Regions from separate parts of the Streptomyces sp. NPDC005955 genome, predicted to be linked through region 3. Evidence: riboswitches for the same ligand, from Rfam matches in the RefSeq annotation. Region 3 holds a riboswitch; each other region holds the start of a gene.
The links. A riboswitch is a leader RNA that binds a small molecule or an ion and turns the genes downstream of it on or off. The one in region 3 is predicted to bind cobalamin.
Positions count from the first base shown of each region.

Region 1: another riboswitch for cobalamin. It lies ahead of ACFYOU_RS21910 (prenyltransferase/squalene oxidase repeat-containing protein); the one in region 3 lies ahead of ACFYOU_RS11440 (cobalamin biosynthesis protein).
Region 2: another riboswitch for cobalamin. It lies ahead of ACFYOU_RS14195 ((2Fe-2S) ferredoxin domain-containing protein); the one in region 3 lies ahead of ACFYOU_RS11440 (cobalamin biosynthesis protein).

Region 1 covers NZ_JBIAIF010000009.1:79,175-89,214, forward strand. The annotation lists gene ACFYOU_RS21905 (hypothetical protein) at 1-172, opposite strand, end outside; gene ACFYOU_RS21910 (prenyltransferase/squalene oxidase repeat-containing protein) at 169-2,946, opposite strand; cobalamin riboswitch at 3,061-3,189, opposite strand; cobalamin riboswitch at 3,296-3,375, shown strand; gene ACFYOU_RS21915 (hypothetical protein) at 3,504-4,916, shown strand; gene ACFYOU_RS21920 (ArsR/SmtB family transcription factor) at 5,047-5,397, shown strand; gene ACFYOU_RS21925 (MFS transporter) at 5,507-6,862, shown strand; gene ACFYOU_RS21930 (hypothetical protein) at 6,913-7,113, shown strand; gene ACFYOU_RS21935 (NAD(P)-dependent oxidoreductase) at 7,229-8,200, opposite strand; gene ACFYOU_RS21940 (exopolysaccharide biosynthesis polyprenyl glycosylphosphotransferase) at 9,486-10,040, shown strand, end outside.
Region 2 covers NZ_JBIAIF010000004.1:564,300-574,339, reverse strand. The annotation lists gene ACFYOU_RS14235 (MFS transporter) at 1-379, opposite strand, end outside; gene ACFYOU_RS14230 (helix-turn-helix domain-containing protein) at 376-1,035, opposite strand; gene ACFYOU_RS14225 (TetR family transcriptional regulator) at 1,219-1,788, opposite strand; gene ACFYOU_RS14220 (ATP-binding cassette domain-containing protein) at 1,879-3,759, shown strand; gene ACFYOU_RS14215 ((2Fe-2S)-binding protein) at 3,819-4,556, opposite strand; gene ACFYOU_RS14210 (ATP-binding cassette domain-containing protein) at 4,610-5,458, opposite strand; gene ACFYOU_RS14205 (FecCD family ABC transporter permease) at 5,455-6,537, opposite strand; gene ACFYOU_RS14200 (ABC transporter substrate-binding protein) at 6,570-7,550, opposite strand; gene ACFYOU_RS14195 ((2Fe-2S) ferredoxin domain-containing protein) at 7,610-7,999, opposite strand; cobalamin riboswitch at 8,060-8,187, opposite strand; gene ACFYOU_RS14190 (sigma-70 family RNA polymerase sigma factor) at 8,336-8,971, opposite strand; gene ACFYOU_RS14185 (hypothetical protein) at 9,033-9,698, opposite strand; gene ACFYOU_RS14180 (ferric reductase-like transmembrane domain-containing protein) at 9,881-10,040, shown strand, end outside.
Region 3 covers NZ_JBIAIF010000003.1:666,927-676,966, reverse strand. The annotation lists gene ACFYOU_RS11455 (alpha/beta fold hydrolase) at 1-462, opposite strand, end outside; gene ACFYOU_RS11450 (anion permease) at 855-2,111, shown strand; gene ACFYOU_RS11445 (hypothetical protein) at 2,121-2,357, shown strand; cobalamin riboswitch at 2,541-2,667, shown strand; gene ACFYOU_RS11440 (cobalamin biosynthesis protein) at 2,812-3,789, shown strand; gene ACFYOU_RS11435 (cobyric acid synthase) at 3,786-5,330, shown strand; gene ACFYOU_RS11430 (putative cobaltochelatase) at 5,521-7,638, shown strand; gene cobO (cob(I)yrinic acid a,c-diamide adenosyltransferase) at 7,638-8,264, shown strand; gene ACFYOU_RS11420 (cobyrinate a,c-diamide synthase) at 8,284-9,708, shown strand; gene ACFYOU_RS11415 (ZIP family metal transporter) at 9,777-10,040, opposite strand, start outside.

The DNA of each region.
Region 1 (10,040 bases), on a different contig from region 3:
CCGGGCCGCCCCACCTGCTGAAGTCGACGGCCAGCACCACGCCGGAGGAGGTGGTGCACCGACCCATCGGCTGGGGGGCCGCGGACACGGGACCCGTGGTGCCCCCGAGGAGGGCGCCTGCCGTGCCCAGGGCTGCGGCGGTCCGTGCCACGCGTGCGGCGGTCCTGGTCACGACTGTCCCCCTCGTAGGGCCCTGCTGCGGTGGCGGACCGCGGCGGTCACCGCGCAGCCCGCCAGGACGAGCGTTGCGGCGCCGGCGGCGAGTACCGCGACCCCGCCTCCGGTGGAGGCCAACCCGCCTCCGGAGCCGCCCCCCGAAGCGCCGGCGCCCCCGGTGCCCGCAGGGCTTCCGCCCGCGCTGCCCGGCGTGACGATCGCCGGTGTGGACGCCGACGCGGAGGGCGTGGGAGTAGGCGTGGGAGTGGCGTCGGGCTGCGGTCGGGTGCCGGTCAGATCGCGGGTCAGCACGCCGAAGGAGACGCCGGTGGAGCCGCCGACGGCCTGGGTCGAAGCCCGCAGGTCAGAGCCCCGCTGGCCGTCCTCGGCAACGTTGAACCCCCCGTCGGGGTTCTGCTGTGCGGCCAGGAACTTCCGGGCCCCGGCGATCTGCCGCTCGTACCCCGGGGCGTCCAGGGACAGGCCCTGCACCGCGAGGGCGGCGGAGTTGACCGAGTTCCCGGCAGCGCCGGGGAAGCCGCCGTCGTCGAGTTGCTGCGCGGCGATCCAGCGCAGCGCCCGGTCGACGGCCGCATCGGCCTCGTCGTCCCCGACGAGGTCCAGGGCCATCGCGGCGATGGCGGTGGAGTCCACATCGGAGTCCCCGGTCGCCGGCACCAGACTGGGGAAGGCGCCGGAGTCGTGCTGGAGGCTCTTGAGATAGGCGACGGGGTCGGACGCCGCACCCTCCTCCCCGGCCCGCATCTGGGCCATCACCGCCAGCGCGTGGGCGAAGACGGACGGGGCGTAGGTGTACGCGCCCTTCGCCGCGCAACTGCGGTCCGGCGCGGTACTGGGACCCCGGCAGACGGCCGTCGCCAGCCCCGCGATCAGGTCCTGTCCGCCGAAGTCGCGCGGGTCGCGGCCGACGGCCTGGGCGAGGACGGCGGTCTTGCCGAGGGAACCGCCTCCGGCGTACCGGGTGCCCACCTTGGTCCAGTCGTGGACGGTGCGTCCCTCGCCGTCCTCGCCCCCCTGGTCGAGGAAGTCGACGATGCCGCGCAACGCGTCGTCGTCGTGACCGGTCGCGGCGAGTGCGTAAGCGCCGTCGATGGTGAGTCCGAAGTCCGCCCGCGTCGACCCGGCGCCGATGTCGTAGTAGTGGCCCTGTCGCAGTCGGGCCGCGTCGGTGAGGTACGCGACCCCCTTCTTCAGGTCCGGGCCCCGACCGTGGCCCGAGGCGGGCGGCGAGGCGGGCGGTGAGGCCGGGGGAGTGGTGCTCGGGGGCTGCGGGCGATCGGGCTTCTTCGTGGTCAGCGAGGCCAGGCTGGTGTCCGCCCCCGCCAGGACGGCCACCCCGGTCGCGTAGAACACCGGGTCCGTCGCGCCCTCCTCGAAACCGAAGCCCCCGTCGGCGAGTTGCTGCCCGGCCAGCCAGGACACGGCGGCGTCGGCGCGCACTTTCTCGCCGAGGACCCGTAGCGCCTGGGCGGCGTAGCCGGTGCCGATCACGCTGCCCGTGGTGCCACCGGTGTAGCCGGGGAACGCGCCGTTGCTCAGCTGGGCCTTCCGCAGGTGGTCGCGGGCCTTCGCCACCACCGCCCGGTGACCGCCCGCCTGGTGCAGGGCCAGCACGGCGAGGCCCGTGGCGAGGGGGTCGCCCTCGCAGTTCTCCCCGGGGCCGATCAGGACACTGGTGAAACTGCCGTCCCGGCACTGGAGCCGGGTGAGTCGGGTCAGCGTCGCGGTCGGGGGCCGCACGCCGCCCCGCAGCAGGGCGAGCACCCCCAGGGCCTGCCCGTCGGTGTAGGACGCGTTGCGGAAGTCGCCCTCGGCGGTGCAGCCGGGCTGCCCGCCGGCAGGACAGACGTGGTCCGCCAGATCGCCGACGAGGTCGTGTCCGCCGAAGTCACGCGGGTCGCCCTCGGTGACGGCGGCGAGCAGGGCGAGCCGGGCGGCGGCCGTGGCGTCCGGTGCCCCGTCCCGTCCCGCGGCGTAGGCGTAGGCGCCGGTCTGGGCACGGAGGAACGCGGTCACCTTGGTCAGCGCCCGGCTCTTGCCCCGGGTGGCCAGCGCGTACGCGGCCTCCGTGGTCAGGAAGTGGTTGGGGGTTTCGGCGCCCTCGTCCACCACCCGTTCCCCGTCGGTCAGTGCGGCCCGGACCCAGGCGGCGGCCTGGGCGAGGTCCACTTCGGCCGGCGGGACGTTCGGCTCCTCGGGCCCTGGACCCGGTGTGCCGCCGCCCGCCCGCACCTCGTCGGGGGTGAACGTCGGCCGGCCGGTGGTGCCGCCGACGTCGGTGCCGCCGAAGACCCAGGCGTCCACGTCACCCGCGTTGGGCTTGCGGTCCATCGCCCCGTACTGGCTGTACTTCCAGTCCTCCTCGTCGGGGGAGGCGACCCAGTACGACCAGTACGCGGTGGCCTGCGGGGTGAGGACGCAGTCCTCGGTGGCGGGAGTCGGGTACGGGGTGCCGGAGTGGAACGAGCCGTGGCCGATGCGGCAGATGAACGCATCGCCGTCGTGGCCGGTGCCGGCCGTGCTGAAACCCGCCTCGTGCAGCAGCTCGTAGCCGGTGGTCGGCGTGGTGTCGCAGCCCCGCTCGACCGTGCCGCCGAAGGGGCCGAAGTCCACGGCGACCACGGCTCCCCTGCTGGCGGTGCACCGGTCGATCGGGTCGGCGAGCACCGGGGAGGCGGTGACGAGCACGGCACTGGTTCCGCCGAACAGGAGCACGGCCGACAGCAGGGCGGCCAGCCCCGCGAACCGTCTCCGCTTGTCCCTGTCCACCCGAGCTCCCCCGTGTCATCCGGGCGGCCAGACGTGGCTGAAGGGCCCGCAGGGACGCCTGGGCGTCACCGACGTGCCGGTCGACCACGCCGTAGTCCGCGACGGCGCTTCTCGCTGAGATCTGGCGCTCCAGGCAGTCCGGCTCGCCCGGTGTCACCGGGCCCACGGTTGCGGGTCAGCGCCGGATTTCGACCGGCTTCCCCTGAAGTGCAGTGCGTATCAGCCGGATTGGAACACGCGGCCGAAGAAACCGTCAAGGAGGCATGAACTACCCGCTGAACGTGCGCTGTTGCTCAAGCTCCCCATCTGGTGCGCGCGTGCTCCCTCGGGTAGCGTCCAGGGCTGCCACATGGGGGAACCCGGTGCGAGACCGGGGCTGACGCGCAGCGGTGTGGGGCGGCACGGTGCCGCACCCGAGCCCGAATGCCCATGCGGTGACGTCACCTTCGAAGCCGTACCACGCGAGGGGACGACGGCCCGAACCCGCCAGCGCCGCCACGTGTCCCCGCGGCGCGGTGCGCCCGGCCGGTGTCCCCGGTCCACCACAGGAGCAGGCCATGTCCCGTCCCCCGACCACCCGCCGCCTCGCGCTGGCCGTTCCCGCCGCCCTCGGGGCCTTCGCCCTGACCGCCCTCCCCGCGGCAGCGACCTCGACGCCCGCCCAGATCGCCACCTCCAAGACCAACGGCGTCGCCTACCTCAAGTCGCTCCAGGCCGCGGACGGTTCCTACGCGGGCACCGGGCTGTCCAACGAATGGGCCTTCAGCGCCTTCGCCGCGGCCGGGACCGCGGTCGTCGACGTGGCGCCCGGCGGTGACACGACGAAGAACGCCCGCACCGTCTACCGCACCCTGCTCTCCACGGCCGGCTGGCCGTCCGCCACCCCGGTCGTCACCGACTACGAGCGCGCCACCCTCAACGCCTACGCGGCGGGCATCGACCCGGCCCGGGTGTCCGCCTCGCGGAACCTGATCGCCGACGTCTACGGCTACTGGCAGAACGCCGAGGCCGGCTACTTCGGCCCCTCGGCCACCTACAACGGCACCGTCTTCGCCGGGCTGGCCCTGGCCGGGGCCAAGACGCAGACCGGGGTGCGGCGCGTCCCCCAGGCGCTCCTCGACAAGGTCGTCACCCGTATCCGCGCCAACCAACACCACGACGGCGGCTGGGACTTCCAGAAGGCCGAGGGCAACCCCACCCGCCTCAGCGCCCCCGGCGACATCGACATGACCGGCGCTTCGATGGCCGCGCTCTGCGCCGCGGGAGTGCCGAACACGGACGCCGACGTCGTCCAGGCGAAGGCGTTCCTCAAGAGCAAACTGGTCGCGGCCAACGGCGCGTTCAACGCCCTGTACGGAGTCAACACCAACTCCAACGGATGGGCCGTCGCCGGGCTCAACGCCTGCGGCATCAACCCGCAGACCGGCGACTTCCTCACCACCCTGGGCAAGACCCCGGTGGACTTCCTGATAGCCCAGCAGTACAACCCCGGTGGCGGTTTCAAGTACAAGTCCACCGACACCGTCCCCTCCGCCTACGCCTCCATCGACGCCCTCCGTGCCGTCGCCGGCGGCGGCTTCACCGCCGCCCCGCCCACCCCGGTCACCGCGGGCGCCCCGAAGTGGGTGGCCGCGAGCGCCTTCGCCCCCGGTACGGCCACCGAACTCGCCCTCACCGTCGATGACGGAATGGGGAACCTGAAGGTGTGCTCCGTCGCCTTCACCCCCACGGCCGCCACGGCCACCCTCGGCGACGTACTGGACGCGGCCGCCACCTCGGCGACCCCGTCGGGCTGTGTGACCGGGGTGACCCCGTCGTCGGGCACCGGCACGATCACCTCCCTCAACGGCACGTCCAACAGCGGTTCCCAGACCTGGAAGGTCAGTGTGGACGGCTCCGCCTTCGCCGCCGCCTCCCGCGGCCGGACGATCGGTGTCGGGGACACCGTCGCCCTGCGCTGGGGAGCCTGACCCCGAACCGGTACGGGCCCGTCACCTCCACGGGCCCGTACCGTCGGACCGCCTCCCCGGGCCACCCATGGAACAGCGATCCGTACGCACGGATGCACTGATCGGGTGCGCCCCGCCCTACGATGGGCGCATGAGCAAGGGCACGCACCCAGCAGGTGCACACCATGCGCAGCAGTCGGCCGAGCGGCTCGACGTCGCCGCGTCCGTCCTCGCCCTGCTCGCGGACCGGACCCGACTGGCACTGCTGGAGCGGCTCGGCCGCGGCGAAGCCGATGTCACCACGCTCACCCAGGCATGCGGGGCCGCCCGGCCTTCCGTCAGCCAGCACCTGGCCAAACTCCGACTGGCCGGACTGGTCACCGCCCGCAAGGACGGCCGTCGCGTCGTGTACGCCCTGCGCCACGGGCATCTGCGGCGACTGGTGGACGAGGCCCTGAACGTCGCCGACCACCAGATCGGTGCGCTGCCGCCCCACGACTGACCGCCACCCGCGTCGCCTGCGGGCCGCCTTTCACCAATAGGTGCATAGGTGCGCACCCATTGGCTACGATGAACCGGTCGCACCCACCCGCCGAACGGGACGGGACCTCATGCTGTCCGTGCTGCGCAACCGCACCTACCGCCGTCTGTTCACCGCACAGGTCGTCGCCCTGGTCGGCACGGGGCTCGCCACCGTCGCACTCGCCCTGCTCGCGTACGACTTCGCCGGGGACCGGGCGTCGACCGTGCTCGGGACGGCGCTGGCGATCAAGATGATCGCCTACGTCACGATCGCCCCCGTCGTCGGCGCACTCGCCCACCGGGTACCCCGCCGCGCCCTGCTGGTCTCCACGGACCTCACCCGGGCCGGGGTCGCCCTGAGCCTGCCGTTCGTCTCGACGGTCTGGCAGGTGTACGTCCTGGTCTTCCTCCTCCAAGCGGCTTCGGCCGCCTTCACCCCGACCTTCCAGGCCACCGTCCCCGAGGTGCTGCCCGACGAGCGCGACTACACCCGGGCCCTGTCGATGTCCCGCCTCGCCTACGACGGGGAGAGCCTGTTGAGCCCGGTGCTCGCGGCGGCGCTGCTCACCCTCATCCCCTACGACTGGCTGTTCGCCGGCACCGCTGCGGGATTCGTGGCCTCCGCGCTCCTCGTCGTCTCGACCGCCCTGCCCGCACCGCAACCCGTCGAACGCGGGGGCTCGGCCGCCCGGGCGACCTCCGGCACCCGACTCTTCCGGGCCACCCCCCGGCTACGGGCCCTGATCGCCCTCGACCTCGCGGTCGCCGCCGCCGGATCCGTCGTCCTCGTGCACACCGTCGTCCTGGTCCGGGACCACCTCCAGCGCCCCGCCGGCGCCGTACCCCTCGCCCTGGGCGCCTACGGCACGGGCTCCGTCCTCGCCGCGCTGATCCTGCCCCGGCTGCTGCGTCACCGCACCGACCGCACGGTGATGCTGCCGGCCGCCTTCGCCCTCCCGGTCGCCCTGGTCGCCGTCGTGGCGGTCGGCGCCGCGCGGCCGGACGCCTGGTCCTGGCCCCTGCTCCTGGCGGCCTGGACCGCGATCGGCGCGGCCTGCTCCCTCGTCCTGACCCCCGCCGGCCGGTTGATACGCCGGTCCACCTCCGACACGGACCTGCCCGCGGCCTTCGCCGCCCAGTTCTCCCTCTCCCACGCGTGCTGGCTGCTGACGTACCCCCTCGCCGGCTGGCTGGGTGCGGCCGCGGGCCTCCCGGTCACCACCACGGTGCTCGCCGTCCTCGCGCTGGGCGCCGCAGGGTGCGCCCTCGCGATCTGGCCCGCCCGGGACCCCGCACGGCTCAGGCACGTCCACCCGGACCTCCCCGCCGGTCACCCGCACCTCGTCGACGCCCGCCCCTGCGCCGACGGTTGGCAGCACGACCACCACTACGTCATCGACGGTCACCACCACAGCTGGCCGCGCCGGACGCGGGTCGGGATCTGACGCGCCGGGGTCAGGCCCCCGGTGAGGTGAGGGACGAGGCGCGGATCCGCATGACGGGTTCCAGCTCGACCGAACCGCCGAGGCTGGCGCTCACCATCGAAGCCGCCCCGGGCGGGGGAGCGAAGGACACCCTGCGCAACATCAGGACGACCGGGGAGTTCGTCGTCAACACCGTCTCCGTCGCCCGGGCCCGGCAGATGGACCTCACCGGGGTGAGGTCGTCGCCCTCCACGTCGCCGAGGAACTGCTGACGACCACCGGCCGCATCGACGTCGCGCGGCTGCGGCCCCTCGGACGGGTCGCCTCCGGCTTGGTCGACGCGGCCCGCCCCGCGGGGTTCGCCGCGGACCCCCGTCGGTCGGAGCGCTAACGCCCCCCGGCCAGTACCCGCACCGGCTTCTCCGCGAGGAACGCCTCGATGTCCTCGACGGCCTGGCCGAAGTACCCCGCGTAGTTGCGACGGGTCACGTAGCCCAGATGCGGCAGTGCGAGCAGACGGGGTGCCGTGCGCAACGGATCGTCCAGCGGCAGGGGTTCCGTCTCGAAGACATCGGTGCCCGCTCCGGCGATCCACCCCTCCTGGAGCGCCCGCAACAGTGCCGTCTGGTCGACGATCGCCGCCCGTGAGGTGTTGACCAGGTAGGCGCTGTCACGCATCCGGCGCAGCTCCGCCTCGCCGATCAGCCCCCGGGTGCGGTCGCTGAGCACCAGGTGCACCGAGACGAAGTCGCTGGTCTCCAGCAACTCCTCCTTGGAGGCCGCGGCGACCGCCCCGCCCTCGGCCGCTAGCTCCGGGGTGAGGTTCTGGCTCCACGCCACCACCTCCATGCCGAACGCGGCGCCGATGCGTGCCACCTTGCGGCCGATCTTGCCCAGTCCCAGCAGCCCGAGGCGACTGCCGTGGAGGTCGGCCCCCACCGTGTGCTGCCACGGCCCGCCCGAACGCAGCGCTGCGTTCTCGGGCACCGTCTGTCGTGCCAGGCCCAGGATCAACGCCCAGGTCAGCTCGGTCGGCGGCTCCGAATTGCTGGCCGTGCCGCACACGGTGACCCCGTGCCGGGCAGCCGCTTCCAGATCGATGGCCGCATTGCGCATCCCCGAGGTCACCAGCAGCCGGAGCCGGGGCAACCGGGCGAAGAGGGCGGCGGGGAACGGGGTCCGCTCACGCATGGCCACGACGATCTCGCTGTGCTCCAGCGCTTCGACCAGGGCGTCGGTCGAGGTGATGTGCGTGTCCAGGAACTCCGTCTCCACCTGGGGAGCGATCCTCGTCCAGTCGGCCAGGGAACGGGCGACGCCCTGATAGTCGTCCAGCACCACGCAGCGCAGCTTCGTCACGGCAAGCCCTCTCCAGGAAGCCCGGCCCCCTCGACCGGGGCCGGTGTGCGCCGACAGTACCTGGCGGGTCCGCCCTGCTGAAGCCGTGCCCGAAGGGCCGTGCGCCGAGGCGTTCGCGTCGACGGACCCGTGGCCGGCTCCCACCCGCCGCGGACGGCCCGCCGGTCGAATCCCCCTCGGTATCGAATTCCGTACGCCCCGCCGTTGGCGTGAAACCCCGGCGGGCGAATCTGTCTCAAAGGCGTGCTCCGGTTCCTTTCCGACCGAACTCCTGTTATCGGGACCTGACCTGTTGTGTCGGTACGGGCGAATCCTTGATCACCCGGGCTTCAGCGGTGTCCGCATTCGCCTGGTGTCGACGTGGTCTTTCAGCCGTCGGTTTCGCGCCCGGGAATGGTGCGGCGACCCGGTCGTGCGGAAATTCACGGTTCCCTCGCCCTGTCTGAACGATGACGTGTCGGTCGTTTGACCGTTCACGAGTGGACGCTCCGTGCGGTTCGGCTCGGCCGGACACCGGAGATGGATCAAGCAAAGTGTGGCGCAGGACCGTCCTGACCCGGGTTCGTCGCGGAGTCGCGCAAGATCACCATCTTGAAGCCCGGCGAACTGGCCGCCTTCAAAAGCCTGTTGTGGTTCGCCGTCCCCGCCCGGCCGGCGGCGGGTGGCCCCGCCGGGAGTCGCCGCCGGACGGCGTGAGGGGCCCTTCCGACGGCCCGGATGTCAGTGTTGTGAAGCCCTGGAAATGCCCGTGGCGACACCCTGGAGAATGCCTATCAGTACAGGTCAACCGGTATTTCTTCGCCGTCGACGCACCCGTGGAAGATGGCCGGCCGGTGTCTCGGGGCTCAAAGGTTGAGCACGAATTCCACACATCCCCTCTCCATAGTCGCCCCGATGGTCTAGATTGACCGTGCTTCAGCTGATCGGACGCGAGGACTCCGTTAAATGATCTATAGGTGGGGCGCCACGGACAGCTAGCAGTTGCGGCTCCCGCGCTGGTCGCGGGGGTGATCAATTCTTGGAGCCCGCGAGGGGTCCTCGGCTGCGGGGAGCGGTCGAGGTTTCCCGGCGGGATTCCGCGCACCTCGAAAAGGGCTCGGCGGAACGGATGGGTCCGCCGTGGCCAGGGTGAGTCGTTCAAGTAACGCTGAAAGAGCCGAGATGTCATGCGCGGGGGGCGGAGCCTCCCGGGGGGAGGAACGGTGCGGCGCGGGGGGCGGGCCCCTCCGTGGCGAGGAACAGTCTTAGGCGAAGACGGCGAACCGCTGGCGACCTGGGGGGTTCTGTGCAGCAGGGGGAGTTAGTCGACCCGTTTCCGTCGGCGCGCGGGCGCCTGGCGAACGGGGCAATCAGTCAACCCGCGATCGACTGGGAGGAGCGGTACCGCCGTACCGTGATCACCAGCGACACCGTGGCCACCGCTTTCGTCGTGGCGGCGATCGGCAACTTCTTCGGTGCCCGCGACGCGGCCAACTGGCACGAGAAGTGGGGCATCCTCGCCTTCGGCACCGAGTTGCTGGTGCTGGGAGCGCTCGCGGTGAGCCGTGCCTGGGCACCGGCCGTACTCGGCCAGGGCGCCGAGGAGTTCCGCCGCCTGGGACGCTCCCTGTTCACAGCGGCCGTCGTCCTGGCGCTCGGCGGCATCGCCCTCACCTCGCGCAACATCAAACTCTGGATCTTCGTCGCGATCCCCGCGATCGCGCTCGTCACCATGACCGCGCGGTACCTGCTCCGCCTCCGGTTGCACAAACGGCGCAAGGAAGGACGGTGTCTGCGACCGGTGCTCGCCGCCGGAAGCCCGGCCACCGTGCGCGACCTGATCTCCCGGGCCCGCAGGTTC
Region 2 (10,040 bases), on a different contig from region 3:
CGGCGGGGCCGCTGGACAGGGCGCGGCCCGCACCCATCAGTGCCATGCCCAGGGCGAGTGCCCAGGCCGTGGTGGACAGCGCCTGGAGGGTGAAGGCCGCGGCGTTGAGCAGTCCGGCGGCGGCGAGGACCGCCCGGCGGCCGATGACGTCGGAGAGACCGCCGGTGGGCAGTTCGAGCACGGCGGCGGTGAGGGAGTGCGCGAGGAAGAAGCCCGCGACGGCGGTGAGGGCCATGCCGCGTTCGGTGAAGAGGAGGACGAGCGGTGCGATCGTCAGCCCCATGGGCAGCCAGAAGAGCGCGCAGGTCGTGACGTAGCGGCGGCGGGCCGACCGGGGGTCGATCCGCGGCCCGGCGATTATGCCGCCGGGGGCGCTCACCGGTGCTCCTCGGTGTCCGGTTCCGTGGCGCCTTCCGTCGCCCCGGTCGTGGGCGGGGCGGGCGGCGCGGGTGGCTCGGGGGCGAGCGGGAGGCCGGCGGTGATGAGGACGACCTGTCGGGCGCGCGGGTCCTCGGCGTCCCGGGCGGTCAGTTCGGCGAGCCGTTCCTCGAAGGCCAGCCACAGTTCGGTCACGGACTCGGGGGTGAGTCGGGGGAGCAGGTCGGTGATCCCGGAGGGTTCGCGCCACTCCTCCCCGAGCCGGCCCGCCTCCATGTCCTCCTCGTGCCGGGTCAGCGAGCTGGCGAGGTGCTCCAACTGGCGCCGGCGCAGCGCGCTGACGGCGGCGCGGCCCCCAGGCGAGGCACCCATGGCGGAGTTGCTCCAGGAGGTGACCGCATGGACCGCGCGCCACCGGCGTTCCCGCCCGTCCCGGTGCTCGGCCTCGGTGACGAAGGCGTACTTCGCCAGGACCCGCAGGTGGTAGCTGGTGGAGGCGGAGGACTCCCCGGTGCGCACGGCCAACTCGCTCGCGGTGGCGGGCCCGTACTGGCGCAGCAGACCGAGCAGGCGCGTCCGCAAGGGGTGGGTGAGGGCCTTGAGGGCGGCGGCGTCCGTCTCGGGGTCCAGGACGCGGTGGTGCTCTTGACTGGTCACTCATCGAGCATAGGACGCTCCCGACAGTTTCCCAAAGTATTTTTGCAGAATTTATTTGGGAGAATTTCTACGCCCGGGTCTCGCGGGGCGTCGGACCTCGTTCGGTGCCGGGTCCGAGGGGGCGGGTCTGAGGTGGGCGGGTCCGAGGGGGGATCGGGTGGCGGCCCGGGGTGCCCGGTGGGGCTACTCGGCGCGGACCGCCTTGGTGAGCGTGGTCAGACAGGCGGCCAGGGAGTCGTGCTTGGTGGCGCCGTGGTCGCGGACGTAGGTCCAGGCCGTGTACAGGGTCACCCACAGCACCTGCACGATCCATGTGTCGGTGAGTCGGTCGTCCAGGGCCTTCTCCGCCCGACCGCGCGCCAGGAGCGCGTGTAGGGCGACGTCCGTCGCCGACTCGGTGTCCCCGTCCTGCTCGTCCTCCCAGCCGGGGCTCACCAGCATCACGATGTCCCCGAGGTCGAACAGCTCGTGGATGAGGCGGCGTAGGGCGTCCAGGGGAGGACCCTCATCAGTCCGCGCCTGCCGGGTGGCCTCGTCGATCTGCTCGGACGCGTACGCGGAGAGTGCGGCGAGCAGGGCGGCGCGGTCGGCGAAGTAGCGCTGGAGCGTGCTGCGGGCCACTTGGGCGGCGTCGGCCACCTGGCTCAACGGCGCGGAGCGGTCCTCGCTGAAGACCGTGACGGCGGCGTCGAGGATCGCCCGGCGGGTTCGTGACCGGGTGCGGGACTCCTCCGGAGGCATCTGTTTCAGCACGGGGCCAGTGTATCGGTGCGGGTAATCAGTTGCCGGATATTGCTATGCCGTGCTCTTATCTGGGTCATGGATGACCGATTTAATGAACCGGTGGCCTCTTCGACCACCTCCCCGACCACGGAAGGACCGGCGCCCGTCCCGGCAGCCGCGAAGGGCAGTGCCTTCGCCCGGCTACGGATTCTGGGGAGCTTCGCCCGCCCGCACCGCCGGCGCCTCGCCCTCGGGCTGCTCCTCGCGCTCCTGGGCTCGGCGATGGAACTCGCCACCCCGATGACCACCAAACTGGTGCTCGACTCGCTGGGCGGCGACATGCGACTCGCCTGGCCGATCACCGTGCTGCTCGGCCTCCTCGTCATGGGAGCGGTCGTGGGGCTGTGGCAGACGATCCTGCTCGGCACCGTCGCCGAACGGATCGTGCTGGACGCCCGCGAGTCCGTCGTGCGCCGCTACTTCCGCGCCGCCCTGCTCCCGCTCAGCGCGCGCCCCACCGGGGAACTCACCACCCGCGTCACCTCCGACACCGTGCTGCTGCGCGAGGCCGCCTCCTCCAGCATCGTCGGCCTGATCAACGGCGGGGTGCTCCTGGTCGGCACCCTCGTGCTGATGGGCGTGCTCGACCTGGTGCTGCTCTCGGTCACGGTCGCTGCCGTCGTCCTGATCGCCGCCGTCTTCCTGCTGCTGATGCCGAAGATCGCCACCGAACAGGAGAAGGCGCAGGCAGCCCTCGGCAGCATGGGCGGGGCGCTCGAAGGGGCGTTGCGCGCCCTGCGGACCGTCAAGGCGGCCCGCGCCGAGGCCCGCGTCGCCGAACGCATCGTCGGCCACGCCCGGACGGCCGCCGCACACGGCGTCAACTCCGTGCGGCGCGAGGCGGTCGCCTGGACCGTCGCCTACGGCGGCATCCAACTCGCGCTGATCGGCATCCTCGGCTTCGGCGCCTGGCGGGTCTCCAACGGGAGCCTGGAGGTCTCCAGCCTGATCGCCTTCCTCCTCTACACCTTCGGACTCATGGGACCGGTCACCGAACTCTCCGGCCACGTGACCGCGCTCCAGTCGGGCATCGCCGCCGCCGCGCGCATCCGCGAGGTCGAGGACGTCCCCCTCGAACGGCAGGCGGAGCAGGTGCCCGACACACGCCGCCCGGGCGCCACGGCCGCGGCGGCGGTCCCCGTGCGCCCGGAGGAAGACGGCGGGCGCCCGCTGATCGAACTCCGCGGGATCACCGCCCGCTACGCACCCGGCGGGCAACCCGCCGTGCGCGGGGTGGACCTCGACATCCCGGCCCGCGGCCACACCGCGATCGTCGGCCCCTCCGGCGCCGGCAAGACGACCCTGTTCTCGTTGCTGCTGCGCTTCGTCCACCCCGAGCACGGCCGGCTCCGGCTCGACGGCACCGACTACGCGGACCTGTCGGTCGCCGACATCCGCCGTCGCTTCGCCTACGTGGAGCAGGACACCCCGCTCGTCCCCGGGTCGGTCCGCGACAACATGCTGCTCGCCCACCCGGACGCCACCGAGGAGGAGTTGTACCGCGCCCTGGACGAGGTGCGGCTCGGTGACCACGTCCGCACGCTGCCCGACGGACTCGACACCGAGCTGAGTCCGACCTCGCTCTCCGGTGGCCAGCGCCAACGCGTCGCCCTCGCCCGGGCCCTGCTGCACGCGCCGGACGTCCTGCTCCTGGACGAGGCCACCGCCCAGATCGACGCCCTGACGGAGGCCGCCATCACCGAACACGTCCGTGCCCACGCGGACCGTGCGGCCGTGCTGTCCATAGCCCACCGGCTGTCCACGGTCGTCGGCGCCGACCGGATCGTCGTGATGGAGGAGGGCGGCATCCGCGCGGTCGGCACCCATCGGGAACTCCTGCGCAGCGACCGGCTCTACCGGGACCTCGTCGAGGCGCTGCACATGACCGGGCCCGCGACCGCCGAGCCGTCCGTGGAGTACGCGGGCCGCGCCGGGCGGTGACCGGGTGGGCCGGGCGGTGACCGGGAGCGGTCAGGTCGCCGGGCGGCCGACCCGGGAGGTCAGGGCTGCTGTTCCGCCAGACCGCAGTCCCCGCACTTCGCCCCTGCCGGGGCCCGGTAGTACAGACAACAACTGCGCCGTCGGAACGTCAGGTCCGGGCCGGTGACCGAACCCGTACCGGTGAGGCGGCCCGTGCCCAGCAGCCGGTCCACCAGGGGCTCCAGCCGCCCGCGCACGCCCGGCCGGGCGGCCAGGACGGCCCGCCCCGCCTCGACCAGCGCGGAGGCGGCGTTCCCGTCCAGGAGCCGGGGGGACACCTTGACGGGGAGCCCGGCGCGCAAGACGTCCAGCCGCCGGGTCACCACCGTGTCGTACAGCTCGTCCACGAGTCGCGGGACCCGGGCCGCGTACCGCCCGGTGGCCCGCGGCAGCCGCAGCGCCGGCCCTTCGTCGGCGCGTTGCAGACGGGACAGATCGGGCACGATGCCGTGCAGCACCGTGCACGCGAGGAGCGGTGACCACAGCCGGGCCGCCTGCCCGAGCTGGGTGATCGACGCGGCGACCCGCGGTTCCTCGCTGCGGTGGCGGGCCGTGGTCGCCGCGATCAGATCGGGCACGCCGCGCGCGTACGCCTCCCCGAGGGAGTGCCAGCCGGTGTCGGGTCCACCCACCCGGACCGAGAAGAAGCCGCCGAGTTCCGCCACGTCGCGCAGGGCCGCGGCGACCTCGGCCGGCGGGGCCGTCGCCTCGCCGGGGTGGCCGGGGTCGACGGGGGCGTCCGGCTCGCCGGGGTCCACGGCGTCCGGGCGCTCGTCCGCCCGGCGGTGCCCGACCGGGTGCCGGGAGCCCGTCACGGGCGGAACGCCCGGGTCGGACCCTCGTCCCCGGTCACCAGGGTGATGTGCGGGACCCCCGTGACCGGATGTGCGTCGACCTCGGCCTCCACCCGGTACACCTCGGACAGCAACTCCCGGGTGAGGACCTCCGCCGGCGGGCCGAGCGCGACGACCCGACCGGCCGCGAGCACGCAGAGCCGGTCGCAGAAGGCGGCGGCGAGGTTCAGGTCGTGCAGGGCGACGACCGTGGTGACGCCGAGGTGCCGCACCAGCCGCAGCACGTCCAACTGGTGGCGCAGGTCCAGGTGGTTGGTCGGCTCGTCCAAGACCATCGTGCCGGCCTGCTGGGCGAGGGCGCGGGCGATCAGGACGCGCTGCTTCTCCCCACCGGAGAGCCGGTTGAAGGGCGCGTCCGCGAGCCCGTCCACGTCGAGGCGGGCCAGTGCCGAGGCGATCACGGCCCGGTCGTCGGCGTCATCGCCGGCGAAGGCCCGTTTGTGCGGGGTGCGCCCCATCGCCACCACGTCGTACACGGTGAGTTCGAAGTCCCCCGCGCTCTCCTGGAGGACGGCGGCCAGCTGCCTCGCCAGTCGCTTGCCGGGCATGCGCCACACGTCCTCGCCGTCCAGCAGCACCCGCCCCGAGGTGGGCCGCAGCGTGCGGTACACCGTGCGCAGCAGGGTGGACTTCCCCGCGCCGTTGGGGCCCGCGAGTCCGAGCACCTCACCCGGGGCCACCCGGAGCGACACCCCGGTGACCAGGGCCCGGCCGCCCACGGCGACCGTCACGTCCTCGATCTCCAGGGCGCCGGGCACGGCCGTGCCGGGCAGCTGCGCGCCCTCCTTCTCGATCGGCGCCGTCATGACGTCCTCCGTCGCATCAGCCACAGGAAGAAGGGGCCGCCGACCAGTGCGGTGAGGATGCCGACCGGGACCTCCTCGGGGCTCATCAAGGTCCGTGCCGCGAGGTCCGCGGCGATGAGGAACGCCGCGCCCAGCAGCGCGGCGGCGGGCAGCGCCCGGCGGTGGTCGGCGCCCACCAGCAGCCGCACGACGTGCGGCATGATGAGGCCGACGAAGCCGATCTGACCGCTGACCGCGACGATGGTGCCGATCATCAGGGCGACGACGGTGAACATGGCCGCTCGGAAGCGGTGCACGTCGAGCCCGAGCGCGGTCGCCGCCTCCTCGCCGGCCAGCAGCAGGTTCAACGGACGGCTCACCCCGAGCAGCACCACCGTGCCGGCGAGCACGACCACGGCCGGTATCCACAGCATCGACCACGTGGTCCCGGCGAGCCCGCCGAGCATCCAGCGCAGCGCCGACTGCGTCTTGTGCGGGTCGTTGGAGGTGACGATCAGGAAGCTGGCGAGCGCCGACAGCACCTCGGCGGTGGCGACGCCCGCGAGCACCAGACGGATGGTGGTCATCCGCCCGCCCGACCGGGCGAGGAAGTACACGGCGATCAGCGCGGCGAGCGCCCCGCAGAACGCCGCCAGCGGCAGGGTCACCAGGCCGAACGCCGTCAGGTTGAACACCAGGACGCTCACCGCGCCGACCGAGGCGCCCGAGGAGACCCCGAGCAGCATCGGATCGGCCAGCGGATTGCGGACCAGGGCCTGGAGCGCGGTCCCGGCGACGGCGAGTCCGGCGCCGACCACCGCGCACAGCAGGACGCGCGGCAGCCGCACGTCCATGACGATCGTCTCCCGCACCGGGGTCCAGGTCGCCTCGGCCAGTCCCGGGTGCACCCGGTGCAGCAGGATGCTCCAGACCTGGCCCGCGGGGACGTTGACCGAGCCGACGGCGACGCCCGCCGTACCCGCCACCGCCACCAGGGCGGCCAGCAGCACGAGGACCAGTGCGTACGGCGGCTTGGCCCGACCCGTCCGGACCTCCGACGAGTCGGGCGACGGGGCCGGGTCCCGTCGGGTGGTGTGCAGCGCACCGGCCCCGGCCGTCCGGGGCGCGCCGGTCACTGGAAGCGGTCCGGGTGCAGCTGACGGGCGAGGTCCGACACCCCGGCCGGCACCCGGACGCCGAGCACCGTCGAGGACAGCGGCAGCACCGCGAACCGCTTGTTCTTGATCGCCGGGACGTCCTTCAACGCGGGGTGCGCGAGCAGGAACTTCTTCTTCTCGGCGACGGTCTTGTCCCCGTAGTCGTAGATGACGACGGCTTCCGGTGCCCGCTCGGCGACCTGCTCGAACGAGACGTCGCCGAACTGCTTGTCCAGGTCGTCGAACTGGTTCCGGCCGCCCGCCTCCTTGATCATCTCGTTGCCGATGCCGGCACCGCCCGCGGTGAACGCCGTCTTGTCGCCGCTGTCGTAGACGAACACCTCGACCGGGTCGACGCCCTTGAGCTTCCCCTCGACACCGCTCAGCGTCGTGCGGACCTTCTTGACCTCGCGTTCGGCGCGGTCCTTCACCCCGAAGATCTTCCCGATCGAGCGGAGTTCCGTCTCGATCTGGTCCATCGTCACCGGACCCTCGGGGCACTCCTCCACATTGAGGTAGGAGTTGACGCCCGCCTTGGTCAGCGCGGCGCGGCTGCGGCCCTCCTGCTCGTCGAAGGTGCTCGCGAACCCCGCGTAGGCGAAGTCGGGTTCGGCGGCGAGCAGCGCCTCGAAGGACGGGTACTCGTCCGCGAGGACCTTGATGCCGCGGTAGGCGTCCGCGTACTCGGGCAGGATCTCGTCGTCCAAGTAGGCGGTGCCCACCATGGACTTCTCCAGTCCGAGCGCCAACAGCACCTCGGTGGCGTGCTGGTTCAGGGAGACCGCCCGCTGCGGGGGACGCTGGTACGTCGTCTTCACCCCGCAGTTGGTGACGGTGACCGGGAAGCCCTCGGGCGCGGAGGCCGCGCCGTCGGTCTTCTCGTCGGTGCCACCGCCACCGCAACCCGCTATCAGGAAGGCGGCTGCGGCGAGCAGGGCGACGGAGCGTCTGGCCATGGTGTGGTCGGTCCTCTCACCACGGACGGCACGGCGCCGCCCGCGGTCGGTTCGTGGGTTCAGCGCGTCGCGTCGGACTGCGCGGTACGGACCCGCCGCGGCGGGGTGAAGACGTAGAGGTCGAGGACGTCCGGTGGTGCGGCGACCCCCGGACCGCCGGCGCGGACCCAGGAGACGATGTCCTCGGTCGCGGCGGAGTCGTTGACGAGGCCGAGCCAGACGGGACGCGCCCCGGCCGCGCGTCCGGCGGCCGACGGGCGGACGACGATCACATTGGCCTGATCGCAGACGTCCAGGCAGGCGGCGACCGTCACGGAGGTCGCCTCGCTCAGCCGCGCCACCTGCGCGGAGTGATCGACTCCGGTCACCTTCGCGCTGCCGCAGCAGCAGTCCCGGCACACCACGACCCGGCACGGTACCGGATCGTCGGCCAGCGGCCCTTCGGGCATTCCGACTCACGCTCCCCTCTGGGGAGATCCGCCCCAGTTCTGTCGAGGAGGCGACCGCGTGAGTCTCCTGGCTCTCGGGTCACCGCTCGCCCCGCCCTTCCCACCCGCATAGGGGCAGTGGGCCGTTCGGGGTTCGCTCGCCGATCACAGTGGCGGGACCGCACCGGATTCACACCGGTTTCCTCGTTCCGCCGTCGCCTTTCCGCGTCATCATGACAGACCCGGCGCCCGGAACCCATGCCTGGGGCGCGGTTGCTGCGCAGGTCACACGGGCGGAACGGGGGAGCGGGCCGGTCCCGGTGCGCGCGGCGAGCGCCGCCCGCACCGGGAGGGCGGTCAGGCCGCCACGAGGGCGGGGGCTCCGCTGGGTTGCTCCAGCCAGCTGGCGGCCAGGTCCCGACGGGCACGTGCCACCCGGGAGCGGATGGTTCCCACGGGGCAGTCGAGGGCCTCCGCGGCCTCCGCGTAGGACAGGCCGAGGAGCCGGGTCAGGGCGAACGCCTGGCGCCGTCCGGGTTCCAGCGAGTCGAGCGCGTCCATGAAGGCCACCGATTCCTCGAAGCCGGGGAGGTGGCGGGGCTGCGCGCGCTCCGCCGCGGTCAGCCAGTCGGCGCTGTCGGCGATCCTGGGCCGTGCGGAGGCCCGGCGCAGCCGGTCCACGACGACCCGGCGGGCGATCGCCAGCAGCCAGGTGCGTGCGCAGGAGCGTCCAGCGAATCCGCTGAGGCTGGTCAGCGCGCGCAGAAAGGTTTCCTGGGCCAGGTCCTCCGAACCCGGTACATCGGTGGTCAGATGGGCGACGAACCGCCGTACGTCGTCATAGGTGGCGTGGACGAAGAGTTCGGCGGCGCGCTGGTCGCCGAGGCCGGCGGCCAGTGCCCAGGTGGTGATCTCCGCGTCGCGGTGTGCGTGCCGGGCGGCGGCAGCGCCGCTGCGGGTGGATCGTGCGCCTTCTCCAGGTGAATAAGGCATGACAAATCGCCCTTCGCGTCCGGGACTTAACCCGTCAAAGGTGAAATAAGTGGACAAAACCTCAGGACGCGAAAAGAGGGGGCCCTCGTCGAGGGGCCGCGCGCAACAGGGCGAGCGGAGACGGGAGGCGGTCGGACGCGCGACGCTCGACCGGGGCGGGCGTCGCCGCCGGCAGGACCTGCGCCCCGCACAGGGCGGCCACGGCGAACCGCAACAGGCCCCCGAGGAACAACGCCAGCGCCCGGCCGAGTTGGGCGAGCGAGCGCTCCCCCCGCCACAGCCACCAGCCGCACACCGCACCCGCGAGCACGTGCGCGCTGGCCATGCCCGAAGTGACCGAAGAGAGGTCGAACAGGCCGCGCAGGGAGCGGAAGAGGGCGAGCGCGGTGCTCCCGGCCAGACCCGTGCCGTCCGTGGTGACGGGGCGCGGATGGGCCGTGTGGACCCCGTGGCCCGTGCCGCCCGGCCCGTGGGTCAGACCGAACAGCGCGTGCAGCATGACCTGGGCCCCGGCGCTCGCCCCGATCACCGCACCCGCGGACCGTTCCCGGCGGGTCAGGCGCCAGGCGAGCAGGGACACCGGGGGAACCGCGATCACGTACCCCTGGAGCGAGGGCGAGACCCCCGACGCCAGGGCGTGGCCGAGCCCGGACACCACGACGCACACGGCGACGAGGATCGTCGTGTGCGTGAGGCGGAGTGCGGTTCCGGCTCCCATGAGAGTCATGGTGCCAGTGGGATACGGGTCCCGGGTAAGGGCTTTGACCGGACAGTTGGCGCGATCGCCCCCGTTTGTGGACACCGTGTGTCGTGACCCATGTCACTACCCGCTCCCGGGAACTTTCCGCCCTCCGCATCCGACTACGTGTGCGACCGGCCCCACCCGGTCGTGCGCGACCTCATTGACACGTGACAGAAGCGGAGCCGCCCGCCGTGAACCCCACAAACGACCGTGCTGCGCCCGGTACCGAGCCCCCGCCCGCCGCAGGTACGAACCCCGGACCGTCGGGCGTGTCGACGCCGCCCCGCCCCCGGGTGACCCTCCGCGGCGACCTGCGGGCGGGGGTCC
Region 3 (10,040 bases):
GGCGGAGGGCACCAGCCAGGCGGGCAGCGGGCCCGTCTCGCCGAGGACCTCGACGTCCTCGTGGTCCAGGCCGAGGGCGGTGCGGGGGTCACCGATGTGGACCTGAGGGGTGAGCCGGACCTCGGCGCCCGGGTCCAGGGTGCCGTGGGTGACGCGTTCCAGGCGGCGGACGACCGTGTCGGCGGTGTGGGGGGCGTCCGGGAGGACCGGGCCCACCACCGCGTGGACGCCGTGGCCGGTGAGGCCGTAGGTGCCGGGGCGCAGGCTGGAGAGGTCCCGGGTGAGGGTGACCCGGTCGGCCGTGACCGTGTGGACGGTGAGCCGGGGGTCGGTGGGGAGCGGGTGGCCGGGACGGGGCCTGAGGGCGGCGTTGCTGGCGAAGCGGCCCGCGGCCAGGGCCAGCAGGGCGGTGGTCGCTGTGGTGGCGGTGACGGCCGCGGCCGTCACTCGGGCTGTACGCACGTCTCCCAGTGTCGGGGTGGGCGGGGCCCGCGGCCAGCGGGGACGCGCCGCGGCGGGGGGTACGGGACCGGTGTGACCGTCGGACGGGACGGTGGGTGATGTTTCTTACTTATTCAGGACAAAGCGGATCGCCGGGTCGTCGGGTGGGGCGAGGGTCGTACAGTCGGATGAGGTGGTGAACCGACCCCCCGGCAGAGTGCGGCAACCGCTTGCGCCGGAAGCCCCGGAGCCCACCGTTCCGGCCTCGCGGCACCGCCCGATCACCCGGCCCCCCCATGCGGAATAGCCTTGCTCCAGATTGAGACACCGCGATGCCCGCCCCAGTTCATCTTCCGTTCACTCAGGTTGCCTACGTTCCAACCGCCACTGTCGTCCAACAGAAGCCTGGGTAAATGGAAAACATCACGCTCCTCCTCGGAATCGTGATCGTCACCGCTCTCGTGTTCGATTTCACGAACGGTTTCCACGACACGGCCAACGCGATGGCGACGACCATCTCGACTGGCGCAATGAAGCCCAAGACGGCGGTGGCCATGTCCGCCGTGCTCAATCTGGTCGGAGCCTTCCTTTCGGTCGAGGTCGCCAAGACGATCTCGGGCGGCATGATCAACGAAGACGGCATACAGCCAGAGGTGATCTTCGCGGCGCTCGTCGGCGCCATCCTCTGGAACCTGTTCACGTGGCTCCTGGGCCTGCCGTCCAGCTCTTCGCACGCCCTGTTCGGTGGCCTCATCGGTGCCGCCGTCATGTCGGCCGGTTGGGACTCGGTGAACGGCTCGACCGTCGTCACCAAGGTCCTGATCCCCGCCGTCGCCGCTCCGCTGGTGGCCGGTGTGGCCGCGATGCTCGCGACCCGCCTGACCTACAAGATCGGCAAGAAGGCCGACGACAAGTCGACCTCCAAGGGCTACCGCATCGGGCAGATCTCCTCGGCCGGACTCGTCTCCCTCGCGCACGGCACCAACGACGCGCAGAAGACCATGGGCATCATCACCCTGGCGCTGGTCACCGGTGGCGCCCTGGCTCCCGGGTCGAACCCGCCGGTCTGGGTCATCGCCTCCGCCGGCATCGCCATCGCGCTCGGCACCTACCTCGGCGGCTGGCGCATCATCCGCACGATGGGCCGCGGTCTGACCGACCTCCAGCCCCCGCAGGGCTTCGCCGCCCAGACCAGTGCCGCGACGGTCATCCTGGCCTCCTCGCACCTGGGCTTCTCCCTCTCCACCACGCAGTCCTGCTCCGGTGCCGTGATGGGTGCGGGCCTCGGCCGCAAGGGCGGGGTCGTCCGCTGGTCGACCGCCACCCGGATGTTCGTCGCCTGGGGTCTGACCCTGCCGGCCGCCGGTGTGGTCGGTGCGCTCGCGGAACTGCTCACCAAGCAGGGCCCCTGGGGCATCGCCGTCACGGGCGCGCTGCTCGTCGCCGGGTCGGCCGCCATCTGGTTCATCTCCCGCCGGGAGGTCGTCGACCACACCAACGTCAACGACGTCGACGAGCCCGCGGGCGTCGTCACCACCGCCATCGCCGCGGTGACCCCGCCGCCGGCCGGTCCGGTCGCCGACGCCACCGCCCTGGGCGACCTCACGGCCACCCTCCCGGCGAAGCAGGACCCCTCGACGGAGTCCGCGCCGCGGACCGCCAAGGTGTAAGGAACCTCCATGAAAATCGACTGGGCAGCACTCGCCTCCGTGTTCGGCGTCAGCCTCGTGGTCACGGTGGCCCTCGTGGGCCTGTTCACCCTCGGCATCGTCGGACTCTCCAAGCGGGAGGCGGCGCTCGCCGCGGAGGGCGGTCCCAAGGGCGGATCGGCAGCAATGGCCGCCACCGGCGCCTACGCCTGCTTCGCCCTGTGCGTGGCCGCCGTCACGTACGGCATCTACCTGATCGTCGCCTGATCACCCCCTGCTCCACCGGACCCGCACGGGTCACGAACGGTCCGGCCGGTCACCGCTCCCTGCGCGGTGACCGGCCGGACCGTTCGCATGTGGGTCTTCACACACTGCCCCGCCGCAGGTCAGCGCGCGGTTGACGGGTGTTCTCGGGGCGTGGTGGACTTCCCGAGCCATTACGGCGGCAGCAGAGGAAGCCGGTGCGAATCCGGCGCGGTCCCGCCACTGTCACCGGGGAGCGCTCCCCCACACCGGACGTCACGGCCCCAGCGGCTGGAAGACCGGGGGAAGCGCCGATCCGGGAGCCAGGAGACTCTCGCCGACGTATCCGTCGACCCAGGGCGCGGACCCTGAGTGAGGACCACCACGATGCCGGGGCGCCCGTCTCCCGGTCCCGTGCGCCACGGCGCGGGACCCCTCCACCGTTCGAAGGTCCTCCGGGGCACGGCGGACTGAGCCGATGCGGGCCGGGCGAACCTTCGCGTACGGCGCCACCGCCGGACTGATCGGCGACCTGTTGTTCGGTGACCCCCGACGGGGCCACCCGGTCGCTGCCTTCGGTCGGGCCGCGGGCGCCGTCGAACACGTGCTGTGGCGCGACCACCGCGGCTGGGGCGCACTGCACACCGCGCTGTGCGCCGGGGGCGTGACGGCAGCGGCCGCGCTGGCCGCCCGCGCGGCCGACCGCTCCCCCGCCGCGTCCGTCGCGCTGACCGCCGCCGCCACCTGGACGGTGCTCGGCGGGACCAGCCTGGGCCGGGAGGCCCGGGCGATCGGCGCCGCGCTCACCGCGGGCGAGGTGACGGCGGCCCGCGCACGGCTGCCGCACCTGTGCGGGCGCGACCCGCAGTCCCTGGACGCCGACGGGATCGCCCGAGCGGTGGTCGAGTCGGTCGCCGAGAACACCTCCGACGCCGTGGTCGGCGCGCTGGTGTGGGGGGCCGTCGGCGGGGTGCCCGGACTGATCGCCTTCCGGGCCGTCAACACCCTGGACGCCATGGTCGGCCACAAGTCGCCGCGCCACCGCCGCTTCGGCTGGGCCTCGGCCCGGCTCGACGACGTCATGGGCTGGCCGGGGGCCCGGCTCACCGGCGCCCTCGCGGTCCTGGCCGGCGGTGCGCCCGCGGCCGCGGCGCGGGCCTGGCGCGCCGACGCGGGACGCCATCCGAGCCCCAACGCGGGCGTCGCCGAAAGCGCGTTCGCCGGCGCCCTCGGCGTCCGGCTCGGGGGCACCCTGTCCTACGGCGGACGGGTCGAACACCGACCGGTGCTGAACGGCGCCGGACGGGCCGTCGCGGTCGAGGACGTCGAACGGGCGGTACGGCTGTCCCGACGGGTGGGCTGGCTGACGTTGGCCGTGTGCGCGGCGGGGCGCGGGCTGCTCACGGCCCGCCGCCTCCGGCGCACCGGTACGGGCACCGGACGGGGGCGGGGATGATGCGGGGCGGACTGCTGGTCGCGGGGACGACGTCCGACGCGGGCAAGAGCGTGGTGACCGCCGGGATCTGCCGGTGGCTGGCGCGCCAGGGCGTGAAGGTCGCGCCGTTCAAGGGGCAGAACATGTCCCTCAACTCCTTCGTCACCCGGGACGGCGCCGAGATCGGCCGGGCCCAGGCCATGCAGGCCCAGGCCGCCGGGGTGGAGCCCAGTGCGTTGATGAACCCGGTGCTGCTGAAGCCGGGCGGCGACCGCACCAGTCAGGTCGTGCTGAAGGGGCGCCCGGTCGGCGAGATGAGCGCCCGCGGCTTCTTCGGCGCGCGCGGCGGCCCGACCGAGGGCGAACCGGTGCCGGGGGGCCGCGAGGCGCTGCTGGGCACCGTCGTGGAGTGCCTGGAGGAACTGCGGGCCACCCATGACGTGGTGGTCTGCGAGGGCGCGGGCAGCCCCGCCGAGATCAATCTGCGGCGCACGGACATCGTCAACATGGGGATCGCCCGGGCGGCGGGGCTGCCGGTGCTCGTCGTCGGCGACATCGACCGCGGCGGGGTGTTCGCCTCGTTCTTCGGCACCACCGCCCTGCTGGCCCCCGAGGACCAGCAACTCGTCGCCGGCTACCTGGTGAACAAGTTCCGCGGCGACGTCTCGCTACTGGAGCCGGGGCTCGACATGCTCCGCAGCCTCACCGGCCGCCCCACCTACGGGGTGCTGCCGTTCCAGCACGGGCTGGGCATCGACGAGGAGGACGGGCTACGGGTGTCGCTGCGGGGCACCGTCCGCGAGTCCTCGGCCGCTGCCCCGGTCGGCGCGGAGGTGCTGCGGATCGCGGTGTGCGCGGTGCCGTTGATGTCCAACTTCACCGACGTGGACGCGCTCGCCGCCGAACCGGGCGTCGTGGTGCGCTTCGTCGACCGGCCCGAGGAGGCCGCGGACGCCGACCTCGTGGTCGTCCCCGGCACCCGGGGGACCGTGGCCGCACTGCGCTGGCTACGGGAGCGGGGGCTCGCCGAGGTGCTGCTGCGGCGGGCCGCCGAGGGCCGGCCCGTGCTCGGGATCTGCGGCGGGTTCCAGGTGTTGGGCGAGCGCATCGAGGACGAGGTCGAGTCCCGCACCGGCACCGTGGACGGGCTGGGACTGCTGCCGGTGCGGGTGCGGTTCGCCCGCGAGAAGACCCTCGCCCGGCCGTCGGGCACGGCGCTCGGCGAGCGGGTCGACGGTTACGAGATCCACCACGGCGTCGCCGACGTACGGGGCGGGGAACCCTTCCTCGACGGCTGCCGGGTGGGCTCCGTGTGGGGCACCCACTGGCACGGTTCGCTGGAGTCGGACGGCTTCCGGCGGGCCTTCCTGCGGGAGGTCGCCGCGCGCGCCGGCCGCCGGTTCGTGCCCGCGGCGGACACCTCGTTCGCCGCGCTGCGCGAGGAGCAACTCGACCGCCTCGCCGATCTGATCGAGCACCACACGGACACCGACGCGCTGCGCGACCTCATCGTCTCGGGCCCGCCGCCCGGCCTGCCGTTCGTTCCGCCGGGCGCCCCGTGAGGCGCCCGGCCGGCGGACCGGCCGCGGCGGCCCGTGGACGCGGGGCGCCCGGCGCCGGAGCACACCGAGCCCGCGGGGCGACGGACACCGACGCGGGCACGCGGGCCGACGCCCGCGCACCCGGCGCCCCGTCCGCGCCCCGCGGGAACCCCATCGACCCCATCGACCCCATCGACAGGGAGGGCCACGGGTGACCACCCCGTATCCATTCACCGCCATCGTCGGCCAGGACGACCTCCGGCTCGCACTGCTGCTGAACGCGGTGTCACCCGCGGTCGGCGGCGTCCTGGTGCGCGGCGAGAAGGGCACCGCCAAGAGCACCGCGGTGCGCGCCCTGGCCGCGCTGCTGCCCGAGGTGGCGACGGTCACCGGCTGCCGCTTCTCGTGCGCGCCGCACGCCCCCGACCCGGGCTGCCCGGACGGCCCCCACGAGCCGGGCCCCGCCACCGACCGGCCCGCCCGCATGGTGGAACTGCCGGTCGGCGCGTCCGAGGACCGGCTGGTGGGCGCCCTGGACATCGAACGGGCCCTCGCCGACGGGGTGAAGGCGTTCGAGCCGGGTCTGCTGGCCGACGCCCACCGCGGCATCCTCTACGTGGACGAGGTCAACCTCCTCCACGACCACCTGGTGGACCTGCTGCTGGACGCCGCCGCGATGGGCGCCTCGTACGTCGAGCGCGAAGGCGTCTCGGTACGGCATGCCGCACGGTTCCTGCTGGTCGGGACGATGAACCCGGAAGAGGGCGAGCTGCGCCCCCAGTTGTTGGACCGGTTCGGTCTGACCGTGGAGGTGACCGCGTCCCGGGAACCGGAGCAGCGGGTGGCGGTCGTCAAGCGGCGGCTCGCCTACGACGACGCTCCCGGGGCCTTCGCCGAGCGCTGGGCGGGGGACGAGTCCGCGCTGCGCGAGCGGATCGTCGCGGCCCGCGCCCTGCTGCCCGAGGTGCGGCTCGGGGACGGCGCGCTGTTGCGGATCGCGGCGGCCTGCGCGGCCTTCGAGGTCGACGGGATGCGCGCGGACATCGTGATGGCGCGCACCGCGACGGCGCTGGCCGCCTGGGCGGGCCGCCGGGACGTGCGCGCCGAGGACGTCCGGCAGGCGGCGCTGCTCGCGCTCCCGCACCGCAGGCGCCGCAACCCCTTCGACGCGCCCGGTCTGGACGAGGACAAGCTCGACGAGGTGCTGGACGGGTTCGGACCGGACGAGCCCGAACCGGAGCCCGAGCCCCCCGCCGGCCCCGACGGCGCCCCGGACGAGGACGCGCCGGACCCCGACCCGGACGGCCCCGAAGGGCCCGACGACGGCGGGCCCGGGGGCGGCCCCGGGACGCCGCCCCCGCCCCGGGACGCCCCGGACGACGCGGCGGCGCCCGACTCCACGGGGACGGACCCCGGCGACGCTCCCCGGCCCACCGAGGCACCGGACGCCCCCGCCGGACAGCCGGTGGGCGTGGCCCCCGAGCAGCCCGCGGCGGCGGCCTCGGAAGCCTTCCGCACCCGCACGCTGACCGTGCCCGGCCTCGGCGAGGGCGCCGCCGGGCGGCGTTCCCGGGCCCGCACCGAACACGGCAGGACCACGGGTGACCGTCGCCCCCGGGGCGCCCTGACCAAGCTGCACCTCTCGGCGACCGTCCGGGCCGCCGCCCCGCACCAGCGGGCGCGCGGCCGGTCGGGTCCGGGCCTGCTGGTGCGCCGCGACGACCTGCGCCAGGCGACCCGGGAGGGGCGGGAGGGCAACCTCGTGCTGTTCGCGGTGGACGCGTCCGGTTCGATGGCGGCCCGGCGGCGGATGAGCGCCGTCAAGGGTGCGGTGCTGTCGCTGCTGCTCGACGCCTACCAGCGGCGGGACAAGGTGGGGTTGGTGACCTTCCGGGGCGCGGACGCCGCCCTCGCACTGCCGCCGACCTCGTCGGTGGACACCGCGGCGACCCGGCTCGCCTCCTTGGCGACCGGTGGTCGCACCCCGTTGGCGGCGGGGCTGCTGCGGGCCCGTGAGGTGCTGCGGGTGGAGCGGCTGCGGGACCCGGCGCGCCGGGCGCTGCTGGTGGTCGTCACGGACGGCCGGGCGACCGGGGGCGTGGAGCCGGTGCGCCGGGCCTCGCGCGCGGCGGGACTGCTGGCGGCCGACCAGGTCGCCTCGGTGGTCGTGGACTGCGAGTCGGGTCCGGTGCGGCTGGGGCTCGCCGGACGGTTGGCCGCCGACCTCGGCGGCACCCCGGTGACGTTGGAGGAGCTGCGGGCCGATGCGCTCGCGGGGCTGGTCAAGGACGTACGGGGTGCCGCGGGCGCCCGGGGAAGGGTCGCGTAATGCCACAGGGACAGCCGTCCGTCGTCCCGAAGGACGGACTCACCACGCGTCAGCGCCGCAACCGGCCGCTGGTGATGGTGCACACGGGCATCGGCAAGGGCAAGTCGACGGCGGCGTTCGGGATGGCGCTGCGCGCCTGGAACCAGGGCTGGCCGATCGGGGTGTTCCAGTTCGTCAAGTCGGCGAAGTGGAAGGTCGGCGAGGAGAACGCGCTCCGGGTGCTGGGCGCCAGCGGCGAGGGCGGCACCGTCGACTGGCACAAGATGGGCGAGGGCTGGTCCTGGATCCAGCGGGCGCCCGTCGCCGAGGCGGAGGGCGTCGACTCCAACCAGGTCAACGCGGAGAAGGCCCGGGAGGGCTGGGAGCAGATCAAGCGCGACCTCGCGGCCGAGACCTACCGGCTGTACGTGCTGGATGAGTTCGCGTACCCGCTGCACTGGGGCTGGATCGACGTGGCCGAGGTGGTGTCGGTGCTGCGGGACCGGCCCGGCAACCAGCACGTGGTGATCACCGGACGCAACGCCCCGCCCGCACTGGTGGAGTTCGCGGACCTGGTGACGGACATGTCGAAGGTGAAGCACCCGATGGACGCGGGTCAGAAGGGTCAGCGGGGCATCGAATGGTGACGCGAACGGTGACGCGCACGTGATCGACGTACCGAGGCTGGTCGTCGCCGCGCCCGCGTCGGGCACCGGCAAGACCACCGTGGCCACGGGCCTGATGGCGGCGTTCGCGCAGCGCGGGCTGCGGGTGTCGCCGCACAAGGTCGGGCCCGACTACATCGACCCCGGGTACCACGCCCTCGCCACCGGTCGCCCGGGCCGCAACCTCGACGCGTACATGTGCGGAACCGACCTGGTGGGGCCGCTGTTCGCGCACGGCGCGCAGGGCTGCGACCTCGCCGTGGTCGAGGGGGTGATGGGCCTGTACGACGGGGCGTCCGGGCAGGGCGAGCTGGCGTCGACGGCCCAGGTCTCCAAGCTGCTGCGGGCGCCGGTCGTGCTGGTGGTGGACGCGTCCTCGCAGTCCCGTTCGGTGGCCGCGCTGGTGCACGGCTTCGCGTCCTTCGACCCGCAGGTGCGGATCGGCGGCGTGATCCTCAACAAGGTCGGCTCCGACCGGCACGAGGAACTGCTGCGGGACGCCCTGGAGGAGGCGGGCATGCCGGTGCTCGGCGCGCTGCGGCGGGCCGAAGGGGTGACCACCCCGTCCCGGCACCTGGGCCTGGTGCCCGTCGCGGAGCGGCACGGGGACGCGACCGCGGCGGTGGCGGCCATGGCCGAGACGGTGCGCCGGGGGTGCGACCTGGACGCGCTGTGGGCGCTCGCCCGGACCGCTCCCCCCGTGGACGCGACCCCCTGGGACCCGGCCGGGGCGGTGCCCGTGCGCCCGGTGGACGGCGCGCGGCCGGTGATCGCGGTGGCGGGCGGCCCGGCGTTCTCGTTCTTGTACGCGGAGCACCCGGAACTGCTGACCGCGGCGGGCGCGGAGGTCGCCGTCTTCGACCCGTTGCGCGACGAGCGACTGCCCGAGGGCACGGCGGGCCTGGTGATCGGCGGCGGCTTCCCCGAGGTGTACGTGGGCGAACTGGCCGCGAACGAGCCGCTGCGGGCGGCGGTCGCCGCACTGGCGGCGTCGGGCGCCCCGCTGGCCGCCGAGTGCGCGGGCCTGTTGTACCTGGCCCGGTCGCTGGACGGGGAGCCGATGTGCGCGGTGGTGCCCGGGGACGCGCGCATGTCGGGACGGCTCACCCTCGGGTACCGGGACGCGGTCGCCGTGTCCGACAGTCCGTTGGCGGCGGCGGGCACCCGGATGCGGGGGCACGAGTTCCACCGGACGGTACTGGAGCCGGGTGCCGGCGCCACGGCCGCGTGGGGGCTGCGCGGGCCGCAGCCCCGGGTGGAGGGCTTCGTCATCGGCGGGGTGCACGCGAGTTATCTGCACACCCACTGGGCCGCCGGACCGGGCGTGGCCGCACGGTTCGTGGAGCACGCCGCCCGGTCCCGGGCGGTGGGACCGACGGGCGCCGGGGTGCCGCCGCAGGGGCGGGCGCGGTCGTGCGCGGGCTGAACGCCCGGGAGCTCGGGGCCGCGGGAACGGGTGCGGGGTCGGGGTCGGGGTCGGGGTCGGGGTCGGGTCTAGTGCACGGCCGATCCGATCACCAGCCACATCAGGGCCGCCCCGGCGACCGTGCACAGCAGGGTCGAACGCGCGGGGTGGCGGTGGCTGGCCTCGGGCAGGATCTCGGCCGCCGCGATGTACAGCAGGGCCCCGCCGAAGAAGCCGAGGTACCCGGCGAGGGCTCCGGCGCCGATGGTGAACAACAGGGTGGACGCGGCTCCCACCACGGGGGCCACGGCATCGGCGAGGAGCATGGCGAGGGCCTTGCGCCGGTCGTTGCC